Linked DNA regions of Thermocoleostomius sinensis A174. The protein of the gene in region 1 interacts with the protein of each later gene in a pairwise test. Links are inferred from orthologs where the notes say so. Each region holds a gene or a part of one and is shown in the gene's direction. Other genes may lie near its edges.

The links. The genes of interacting proteins can lie anywhere in the genome.
Region 2: the proteins of OXH18_RS05870 (region 1) and OXH18_RS06360 interact in binary tests that used the Escherichia coli proteins (3 or more experiments, as listed by UniProt). The link is inferred for Thermocoleostomius sinensis A174 from one-to-one orthologs.

The regions. Positions count from the first base shown.
Region 1 is NZ_CP113797.1:1,350,034-1,355,947, forward strand. Bases 1,468-4,452 are described here. They hold OXH18_RS05870 (sulfate/molybdate ABC transporter ATP-binding protein), read left to right. Parts: upstream 1,468-2,445; coding sequence 2,446-3,459; downstream 3,460-4,452. Other genes in these bases: OXH18_RS05865 (sulfate ABC transporter substrate-binding protein), read right to left, coding at 1,468-2,227; OXH18_RS05875 (hypothetical protein), read left to right, coding at 3,584-3,736. Also shown: sulfate ABC transporter permease subunit CysW, read right to left, coding at 1-83; sulfate ABC transporter permease subunit CysT, read right to left, coding at 73-930; more of OXH18_RS05865, read right to left, coding at 1,139-1,467; OXH18_RS05885 (GUN4 domain-containing protein), read left to right, coding at 4,765-5,805; OXH18_RS05890 (DUF3769 domain-containing protein), read right to left, coding at 5,876-5,914. UniProt on the Escherichia coli protein: Part of the ABC transporter complex CysAWTP involved in sulfate/thiosulfate import. Responsible for energy coupling to the transport system.
Region 2 is NZ_CP113797.1:1,461,400-1,467,146, reverse strand. Bases 1,282-4,099 are described here. They hold OXH18_RS06360 (glutamate-5-semialdehyde dehydrogenase), read left to right. Parts: upstream 1,282-1,938; coding sequence 1,939-3,261; downstream 3,262-4,099. Other genes in these bases: OXH18_RS06350 (tetratricopeptide repeat protein), read left to right, coding at 3,827-4,099; folB (dihydroneopterin aldolase), read left to right, coding at 3,276-3,650; OXH18_RS06365 (DUF2232 domain-containing protein), read right to left, coding at 1,282-1,642. Outside these bases: nicotinate mononucleotide-dependent phosphoribosyltransferase CobT, read right to left, coding at 1-747; more of OXH18_RS06365, read right to left, coding at 770-1,281; more of OXH18_RS06350, read left to right, coding at 4,100-5,747. UniProt on the Escherichia coli protein: Catalyzes the NADPH-dependent reduction of L-glutamate 5-phosphate into L-glutamate 5-semialdehyde and phosphate. The product spontaneously undergoes cyclization to form 1-pyrroline-5-carboxylate.

The DNA.
Region 1 (5,914 bases):
TGAGATTTAGCAGCCGATGGAGGCAGGGAAGTGTAAGAACGTTGCCCCACAGTGACCGTATCCCTAACCGTATCAAGTGTCATACCGTCTTCCCCACGCTTGTAATAGATTGATCGCAAATAACATCACCAACGAAACCAGTAGCATGACCATGCCAATCACCGTGGCTCCTGCATAGTCGTACTGTTCTAAGCGCTGAAAAATTAACACTGGAGCAATCAGATCCTGAAATGGAATATTCGAGGCCACAATCACGATCGAGCCATATTCCCCCACCGCACGGGCAAATCCCAACGCCACGCCTGTCAGCACTGCTGGCATCAGAGGAGGTAACAACACCCGCCAAAAGGTTTGCCAACTCGACGCCCCCAGCGACCAAGCCGCCTCTTCAATTTCCGGCTCCACTTCTTGAAGCACTGGCTGCACCGTTCGCACAATGAATGGCAGTGAAATAAACACCATCGCCACGAACACTCCCAAGCGCGTAAAGGCAATCTTGATACCAAGGGGAGCAACCAACGATCCAATCCAGCCATTTTCGCTGTAGACAGTGGCCAACGTTAGACCAGCCACGGCAGTGGGTAACGCAAACGGTAGATCGATCGCCGCATCGACAAGGCGCTTGAGGGGAAACGTGTAGCGCACTAAGACCCAGGCGATGATTAGTCCTGCGAATCCATCCACGATTGCAGCAGCTAATGCTGTAGTGAACGTGACATCATAGGCAGACAACGCGGTTGGACTAGTGGCAATTCGCCAAATATCGGGCCAACTAAGCGTAAAAGCTTTCAGAAACAGAGCGATCGTGGGAACCAATAGCATCACAAACAGATATCCAAGCGTGATACTCCAGGGAATCGAAGGACGAGAAAAGCGGCGCGATTGTTTTTTGGGTGCAACTCCTGTTCGAGTCGTCAGGGGTGTTACCATCTCTCACCTTAAACGTTAAAAGTAATTGCAGATAAGTGTGAAATCGTTAGTGCGAAACTAATTCGGACTGTTTTAGAATCAGATTCTTCTAAACTAGGTGATTAAAAAGATAATCTTCTTGGAAACTTGAAACACGTTGTCTGTCCTATCACTCTAAATTCAGGAGAATCTGAAACGAACCTGAATGATCTGTATTTCTACACAAACGCTAGGCGGCTCCTACCTTAGCCAAAATCTCATCAAACTTCGCTCCATCGTCGAAAAACCGCGTTTGCACCTCGTCCCAACCGCCCATGTCTTGTACCGTGAACAGCTTGTTTACTTTGGGGTACTGGTCGGCAAACTGCTGGGCGATCGTCTCATCCACCGGACGGAATCCCACCTTGGCAAATTCTTCTTGGGCTTCGGGAGTAAACAGAAACGCTACAAACGCTTCTGCCACTTCCCGAGTGCCGTGCTTATCAACATTGGCATCAACAACGGCGACTGGATTGTCGATCGAAATATTCACATCAGTGGGCACCATAAAGGGCAATCCTTCCCCCTTCTGTTTGGCTAAAATTGCTTCATTCTCATAGTTAATCAACACATCGCCCTGGCCTTGCTTAAAGAACACATCAGTCGCTTCTCGCGCATCTTTGGGTAGGACTGGCACATTCTCAAACACCTGCGTGGTAAATGCCTCAGCTTGGACATCATCCCCTCCATTTTCAGTCACCGATCCCCACAGCGCCATAAAGTTCCAGCGTGCCCCGCCAGAGGTTTTTGGATTGGCGGTCACTACCTGTACATCATCTTGAGCCAGATCTTGCCAGCCCTGAATGCCCTTGGGGTTGCCTTCGCGCGTCACCAGCACCGCCACCGACTTATGGACAATACTGTCGTTGGGCAATTCCTTCTCCCATCCAGTTTCAATCAGTCCGGCATCTTCAATCTTCTTGGTATCCAGCGCCAGCGCCAGCGCCACCACATCAGCTTCCAGCCCGTCAATGACTGCCCGCGTTTGCGAACCGGACCCTCCATAGCTTTGGTCAAACACAACCTCTTGGTTATGGTCTGCTTGCCACTTCTGAGCGAACTTAGGAATGATTTGCTCGTAGGCCGCTTGGGTAACAGCATACGAAACTAGCGTCAGGTTGACCGTTTCTCCTTGAGCTGGGCTAGCGGCATCACCCGATGAGGCAGTATCCGCAGGAGCGGTGTTGCAGCCTGCCAAAGCAAAGCACAATCCTAAGCCAACCAGAAATAATGAGAAAAATCCTTTGACCGATCGCAAACGAAACCTGAATCTACGCATTTTACGCATTTACCGTTGCCTCACAGTTTGAAAACTCTGCCGTGAATTTACCCAAAACCAGCGGAGTCGTCAGATTATCAAAATTACAAAAAATTGATCGACTTACCGATGATTGCAACTATAATACTCGAAGTTGCAATAAAAGTACTATAACTTGATCGACTTATCGTTGATTAAGTCATGATCGGCAGCAACCTAATACGTGGAGCATTGACAGCATGGGAATTCTAGTTGATAACGTGTCGAAGGGATTTGGGGATTTTAAGGCGGTGGATCAGGTCAGCATTGAGGTGAAGACCGGATCACTGGTAGCGCTGTTGGGCCCGTCTGGCTCAGGAAAGTCTACTTTGTTGCGGTTGATTGCCGGGTTAGAGCAACCCGACAGCGGCAGAATCTACCTAACCGGACGCGACGCCACTCATCAAAGCGTCCAAGACCGCCGCATTGGCTTTGTGTTTCAGCACTATGCTCTGTTCAAGCACCTGACGGTGCGTAAAAACATCGCCTTTGGACTGGAGATTCACAAAACTCCCAAAGCCAGAATTGCCAATCGGGTCGAAGAATTGATTGAGTTGGTGCAACTGAAAGGGCTGGGCGATCGCTATCCTTCGCAGCTATCGGGAGGACAACGACAACGGGTGGCGTTGGCTAGAGCGTTAGCGCTAGAACCACAAGTGTTGCTCTTAGATGAGCCGTTTGGGGCGTTAGATGCCAAGGTGCGCAAAGATTTACGCAGTTGGCTACGGCGATTGCATGACACGGTGCATGTGACAACAGTATTTGTCACCCACGATCAAGAAGAGGCAATGGAAGTCTCGGATGAATTGGTAGTAATGAATCACGGACGGGTGGAACAAGTGGGTAGTGCGGCGGAGTTATACGACCATCCGGCTTCACCGTTTGTCATGAGTTTCATTGGCCCGGTCAACGTATTGCCTAGCCATGCGTCGATTTTTCGTCAAGCCGGGTATCAAGCTAGTGGAGATCATGTGTTTCTGCGGCCTCATGATATCTTAGTTGAAGTCACTCCTAGCGAAAATAGCGTTCCGGCTGTGGTTAATCGTGTGATTCACTTGGGTTGGGAAATTCAAGCTGAACTGACGATCGAGGACGGCCAAACGTTTACGGTCCATCTGTCGCGTGAAGCGTTTAAGCAGCTTGATTTAGAACCCAATCAGCAGGTATACGTCAAACCGAAAGAAGCTCGATCGTTCGTCCTACAAGATGTATAGATCCGTAGCAGAACTGGGGCGTTCTGCTACCCTTATATGTGCCTGCGGAGGCAAGCAACAGGAATTTAATGTGGCAATCCTCGTTCTCTAGCTTGCTAATTGACAAAATTCCTAAAAAATCACAATGAGTCTGATATTGGCGATCGTCCTCTCTGACACCGCTTGGTACGACCGTTGGCAAGCAAGCTGGAAACAGGCTACATGTGCAGACCCGCAGGATTCGGATATGCCCAACGGAACTAGTTTGCACCCGCCGTTCGCAAAATATTTGGACTGAACCAAAAAATTATCAGAATCAAGTATCGTCATCTGGGTTAATACCTAATTCTCTTAAGCGTTCTGCCAACCGTTCTGCTCGCTGGCGTTCTTGTTCTGCCTCCGTTGAAATCCACTTTCCTTTCGCATCGTACCAGTGCAACCAGAGTCGATGAATCCCGGCATAGTCTCCTTGCCACAGCCCTAAGCCTAAGCCAAGCTCCGGCATCCAAACTTTAGGCTCATTCAAATTAAGTTCTTGATAATGTTCTGCTTGCAAGGTAGAAACTTGTAGACGCTCAGTATACCGGCTGAAGATGACATAGTAAGGAATTCGCAAAAACTGCTCATAAACCTGCCATTTTGTAGGTGGTTGGTTAACTTCTCGCTCAGTTCGTCCTAAATCCTCATCTTCTGTACCGGGTGAAAGTAATTCAACCACCACAAACGGGCTGATTCCCTCTTGCCAAATGACGTAACTAAGACGTAAATCTCGACCTTCATAGAGCCTCGACACCTACCACACCAAACCAGTCCGATCGCTTGTAGCGGTTAGGATAACGGACATCATAATAAAGATTCATGTCGCTGGCACTAAATACCTGTTCCGGCAGATGAGTTGGAGGCTGAAACGTAATTCGCAGTAGCTCAGGTTGAAAATCATGAAATTCGTCAGGCAAGCCCGGTTCCTCTGGGTTCTCGCTAGGTAAATCATACATAGTAGGTAGCGTTTCTCTCGCAGGACGGGGCGGATCAGTCTGCTCAATATACTTGGCAAAAGACACAGCAACCTCTCTCATTCATCAGAAACGATCGACAAAATCATTTTAAAGTAGTCCCGAAAGATGATTAGGACAGCTTTGTGCGCCCAGTTTATCTGCTTCGGGCTTCAGCCACCTGAGATTGTCCTAAGTCATAAATTTGTCCGTCATCCTTTACCCCACTTGATATACTGTCCTGACTGATTCTTGAATTGGGTGTATTCATGAAGCAGGGCTTCAGATCCCTTTGAGGCTCAGTCACAAATTTGTGGGTATTGGGAGCAGTGGCATGAATGGCTTCTCGGAGCGCAATGTTGATTACAGTACACTGTGGGCTTTGTTAAGGGCGAAGGACTGGAAGACAGCCAACTACGAAACGTTGCTGAAACTGCTGGAGGCTTCTGGGCGCATTGAATCAATGGTGGCATCGGGATATCTCAGTGGAAATGGCATCGCCACGCTGTTCCAACTTTCTGATACGTCCGCACGGCTAAAGTTATTGGAGACATTAGCTGTATCGGAGCGCCTCGTCTTCGAGGAGAGGCAACGAGCGCCGCTCAAAAAGTCTTCAATGCTTGAATTACCGTCAACGGGACGGTTTACCCATGCCGAAGTCAATGCACTGTTTAAATGGCTTACAATCTCCGATCGCTTTGAATTAGCAGAGGCGATTGGTATCTCTCGTCGATTGGCAGAAAAGGATAAACATGTCCTCCACCGCATTCTGGAGCTTGCTCCCTTTCCCAACAAGACTGACCTGGAACCAACAGGTTACGTTAATCGATCGCAGCTATTTGAAGTGTTAGTGCGAGGATGGAAAGAGCAAGGTTGGCACTTGACTCGTCGAGATATTAGCTTTTGCCCGTGCCGCGACTTGCAAACGATCGATGAATTTTGGATGACTCACAGTGCCGGACGGTTTGGCTTTAGCGTACAATCTCAAATTTGGCGGGTTGTAGAAGGCGATGTCGAACAGTTTGGGCAATTTGTAGGTTGGCGCAGCAACAATTCTTGGGTTGATTATGAAAGAAATATTTTTGCCGCTAAACCAGCAGAGTCTGGCTACTCGTTGAACAGTGCTCCTTACGGTCATCTGCCAGTATTTCCGCTGACAGGTTGGTGGTGCTGGATGGGCGGCATGAAGAAACTGATTGAGCGCTTAGATTGTTGTAATGTCTTATCGACTCAATCGGATACGGAAGATAACTCCTTCATGCAGTCGTTTGAAGACCGCAACTTGCTGCCTCCGGCTTCTTTTGGGAAATTGGGTTACAAGCATAGCAGCAATGGGATAGCGTCTCAAAACGATGGACTTGATGATCTGGTTTAGGCGGTGGGATAAAAGTGTCCGGACTTATTGCCCAAGCAGCCACAACGGTAAGCCACAATGAGTTAGCTGACTAGTCACCAGGGATGCGCCGCCCATCTAGTTCACTGGC
Region 2 (5,747 bases), 110 kb from region 1 along the record:
CGCTAGCAACACGCCGACTCGCCGACTCGCCGCAATCATCATGCCTGCAACCGTGATTTGCATCGGATCACCAACGGCAGCCACTAGGCGTAAGGGATCAAATTGACAGGTTTTGGGATCAAGCCAATTAGCCGATCGTAGCCCTGCTTGCACTAATTGCCATTTCTGTAAATGATTGCAAGTGGGATGACTGCTGTTCACTTTGCCGGCCGCGGCCCAACCCAACCCTGTTAGCACCGCCAATGCTGTCGTTGTGCCGCCCACGACACATTCCGACAAAATCACATAACTGCCGCGATCGGCTAGCTTATCTCCCCAATACAACCCCTGCTGGAACAAGTGTTTCACGATACTCAATGTCATTGCGTTGCCTTGGCTGAGGCAGTGTGCTGGCTGTCCTGCTAAATCAGTACAGGGAACTGTAGGCGCATGGAGCAATCCGGCGTTAAATAAAGTCACTGGAATGTGTTGAGTAGCCACCACCGATCGCGTAATGAAAACAGGCGAGACTCCCGCACTCAGCGGCGGCAGTGGATGTTGTGGCTGTGACTGTGGCCCGTAAACAAGAAATTCGGCATCGGCAATGGCTGTGTATTGGCGATCGAGTGGGGTTGCCCCGGCCGCAGAAATACCGGGGATCAATCCGGTGGCTGTGAAGCCCAATACACAGGCAAACACAGGTGGACGAGACTGATACCGTTCTAGCCAGGCCTGCGCTTGCTCAATTTGGCTATACGATCGAATCATTCCCGCTCATCCTGCATCCTTGTTATTCCTCTTCTAGCAATGTTTGCACCCACTGTGGCGGTTCCGGAATGGGATTGCCTAACCGCTCTAGTAGTAACCACGCGGCAAGATGGACGGTGAACAAGTAGATGACATCACTTAATAGAATTGCGCCAACGGTCATCACTTGGATTACCGTTAGGTTAGTTTGTCCTAATACACCAATGTCTAACCATCCCCAGTCAACTAGTTTGCTGAGGGCCCACTGAATAAAATCTGCAATGCGGTTGGTGAGATATGCCCACAAATCTTCGCCCAAAAATACTGACAACAGCCACATGCGGAAGAAAAATCCAAACGTGGCAATCAGAGTCCCAATGCCGATCGATGGTAGCCAAGGCGAGTGACGTTTCCACATGGCTCCAAGCTGCACACCCAACAGCGCATAGGGTACACAAAACAACAGGCTAAGATAGGGACCCATCAACACCGCCAACAACAACCCAGACACCAGTGCCGACATCCAGGACGCCCGCAGACCCCAGCGAAGATATACCAGGGCGATCGGTACGGGAAATAGAATCCGCATCCACGGGCCAACGCTGAGATAATAGCTCACCAGCCACAGCAAACTGGCCGTGCTAGCCAAAAAGGCCGTTTCCACCATTACCAGTGGCGGCGTTGGGGTTGAAATTGGCGTTGTAGAATGCGGCGCATCATGGGAGGCATGGGAGGATGTTGGCAAGCTTAAGCTGGCTTCAACGGCCGCCAGTTCCTCTGCCAAGTCAGATGTCTCAGATGGAGTTGGCTCATTCACCGAATGATTCGTGCCAGAGGTAAGAGAATCAGACGTAGGAGAATTGGTTGATTGGGAATGCTTGGGATCTGCCTGATTACCCTCGAAGGAATCGCTCATGCCAAATAGGGAAAGCCTGCTGATCTACTTTATCGCTATATTTTGGGACTATGTTGCAAGAAGCATAGAGAACACTTCAATTGCAACGGTATGGACATGAATCTGTAGCTATAAAAGTTCAAGGATTTTGTATCTGCAAAATTTTAGGATGGAGATCTATACTCTCAACACAGGGGTATGGGTAATGGGTGATGGGTAATCGAGAATAGCAGAGGTATTTCTACCCCCCCCCGATTCCCGGTCCCCAATCCTACTTCCTAGTTCCCCAACCCCCAATCCCCACTTCCCAACCACCAATGACTTCTCAAACTCTGACTCCGTCTCTTGCTACGTTGGCTCGTGAAACCCGTGAGGCCGCACGTCAGTTGGCGATCGCATCGACTGAAACCCGAAATCAAGCGATCGAAGCAATAGCCGCAGCTTTAGAAGCGGCGTCGGCTGAGATTGTGGCAGCCAATCAGTCCGATTGTGAGGCGGCGCTTGCAGAGGGATTGGCTAAATCGCTCTATGGTCGGCTGAAACTGGATGCTGAGAAGTTGATGGCGGCGATCGCTGGGGTGCGCAATGTGGGACGATTGCCCGATCCGGTAGGTGTACGGCAAATTCACCGAGAGCTAGATGACGGGTTAGTGTTACAGCGCATAACCTGCCCGTTGGGAGTTTTGGGTGTCATCTTTGAAGCGCGACCGGATGCGGTGATGCAAATTGCAGCATTGGCCATTAAATCGGGAAATGCTGTGATGTTGAAGGGTGGCAAAGAAGCCGTTCGATCGTGCGAAGCGTTGGTTGAGGCGATTCATAGGGGCTTAACTCAAGTGGGTCTCGATCCTGCGTTGGTGCGCCTGCTCACTACTCGAGAGGAAACATTGGCATTGCTGCACCTTGACCAATATGTAGATTTGATTATTCCTAGGGGTTCCAATGCTTTTGTACGGTTTGTGCAGGAAAATACGCGGATTCCGGTGTTGGGACACGCCGATGGGATTTGTCACTTATATGTAGATCAGGCGGCTGATGTGCCAAAAGCTGTGCAGATTACGGTAGATGCCAAAACGCAATACCCCTCTGCATGCAATACGATCGAAACGCTATTGGTTCATAAGCAGATTGCTCCAGCATTCCTGCAACAAATTATTCCAGCCCTCCAATCTAAACAGGTGGAAGTAAGAGCCGACGAACCCACCCGTCAACTAATAGGAGACGCTTTCTCTGAACTCACCCCAGCGACCGAAAGCGACTGGGCTACTGAATATAGCGATCTCATTCTGTCAATTAAGCTCGTGGAGTCTCTGGAAGCGGCGATCGATCACATCAATACTTATGGATCTCGCCATACAGAGGCGATTGTGACGGAAGATGCAGAGGCTGCCAGTCACTTTACAGCCCGAGTAGACGCGGCTGGGGTCTTCCACAACTGCTCAACTCGCTTTGCGGATGGCTTCCGCTATGGCTTTGGAGCCGAAGTAGGTATTAGTACGCAAAAAATGCCGCCACGTGGACCGGTTGGATTAGAGGGGTTGGTCACGTATAAGTACCAACTGGTAGGCAACGGTCATATCGCCGCAACGTATACCGGAGCCAACGCCAAGGCCTTCACCCACCGCAATCTTACGGATTAAATCCAGCGTCACTTATGGATACTTTAAATCTCACAGGCATTCGCGCCTATGGTTATGTGGGGGCATTGCCAGAAGAACAAACCTTGGGGCAATGGTTTGAGGTTGATCTCACCCTATGGCTCGATTTGGCTCCAGCTGGCGCTAGCGATCGCCTAGACGATACCTATGACTATGTAGCGATCGTTCAAGCGGTGCAAACGCTGATTCGCACCATTCGCTGTCAATTAATCGAAACCCTGGCAGCAGAAATTGCGCAGCGGGTGTTAGCGTCTGATCAAGTTGCCAAGGTTGCCCAAGTGCGGGTTCGTCTCACCAAACTTACCCCGCCAATTCCAGATTTCGCTGGTCGTGTAGCCGTTGAAATCACTCGATCGCGCCAACCTGTCTAAGAGGATATTTGACACGTTGCAACTTTTACCCCCTCATCCCTCAACCCCTGCTCCTGTGGAAGCAGAGCCAGTGTCAGCTTCACGCTCCTGTGGGTGAGGGTAGTTTGAGCCAGCTTTGAGCCACATGATCTTGTTCAACCAACCGCCAAGCAACACTCCCTTTATTTCTTAACCCTATGCCGCCCTTCTCTCTGTACGAATTACACTACAATTTGGGGTACGTGTTAGAGAAACAGGGGGATTTCGCCGGAGCCATTGCCAACTATCAACAGGCAATCGCGCTAGAACCCAACGCCGTCCAGGCTTATAACAATCTGGGCTGTATATTGGCAAGACAAGGTGAGGTTGACGCTGCGATTCAGGTGTATCAGCAGGCGATCGCCCTACAGCCAGATTCGGCCATTCTCTATAGTAATTTGGGGCAAAGCCTGAGCCAACAAGGCACCGATCGAAAAACAATTTCAGCGGCGATCGTCGCCTACCGTCGTGCCATTGCTCTGCAACCAGATTTGGCAGTCGCCCATCACGGCTTAGGTCAACTTTTGCGCCAACAAGGCCAACATGCGGCCGCTATTGAGCATCTTCAGCAAGCAATTCAACAGCACCCCACCCATTGGAACATCTACGCCGAAGCAGCCTTTTCGTGGCTCGCACTAGGAGATTTCGATCGGGCGTTTGCACTACTGCGATCTGTGATTCAACCCCAGCTACCCTATGTGCAAGCCTACTGGCAATGGACAGAACAAGCCAGAAATCGTTCCGATCAGAGAAATTCGCCTATCGATGAACTGCTGCAAGCGCAGATTGCCTGCGGGCGCTTTTTTTTAGCCCTCCATCAACAACAAGCTTCGTCGGTCATAGCCAGTTATCTAGCAGACGTCTACGTTCATCGAGCCGCTGCACTTGCTAGGTACGGTGGCAACGGTCAAACGCAGCAAGCCAAACTCTACTACGAGCAAGCTTTACAGCTTCAGCCCGATCGCCTCGACCCCAACCGCAACTTAGCAAAGTGCCCGTTGAAACAAGCTCAGCCACAATCGCAACTCTCAGCCGCGATTGATCCCAGCCAACCCGACCTCACCTCAACAGTCTGGACAGGGTTCCATACGTCCACTCAAGAGTGGCTCACGACCCATGCCGCCACCACCGACTACCGCTGCTTAAATTGGATACGATCGTGCTTGACTTGTCCTGCTGCTGACACAAGAGGGGTCGTTGCTCCGCAATCACCAGTTGCTTCACAATCACCCATTGATTGTCCGGTTCACTTCAATCCCCTCACTCCATTCCCTATCCCTGCGGTCTGTCATGGACTGAACTGTTCGCCTTGCCTCAAGCGTTTGTTCCAGGCTTTTCAATTAACTCAGATAGACCAGGGGATTCATCGCTGTCGTGGACTGCCGTCTATTCAAGCTTCGCCGTTGTTCACCGTTACAATTCCACAGGGCAAGAGTTGGGCTACGCCACAGCAAAATGACTGGCTAGTGTGTCACACGATCGCGGTTTCAACACCGGATGATTCTCTATTTAACGATTTGTCGCGCACGTATCCTGGTCACTTGCCCGGCTGTCCCTACTCCTCTAGACCCCCGCAATTGCCATTGCCCAAAGCGCGCCCGATTCCGATTTCAGGTACCGTGGCTATTCTGACAGGTTTGTCAGGGCATAACTACTATCACTGGATAGTAGACATTCTGCCTCGTTTGGCGCTGTTACAACAAAGCGGCTTTCCCCTCGATCAAGTCAATCGATTCTTCCTAAACAGCATCCGCCAACCCTTTCAACGAGACACCTTGGCCGCGCTGGGCATTCCTTTAGAAAAAATCGTGGAAAGCGATCGCCAGCCGTTTATCCAAGCTAATTGTCTATTAGTTCCCTCCTTCGCAGGCCCGTTGGGTTGGCTAGAAGCGTGGGCCATGGACTGGTTAAGGCAACAATTTTTACCATTAGCTGAGGCAATTGCTGCCAACACTCAATTACCCGAACGGATCTACATTAGCCGCGCCCGCGCCAACCACCGACGAGTGTTAAACGAAGTAGCGATAATCGACCAACTAAAAGCCTATAACATTACTCCGATTCAGTTAGAAACCCGAT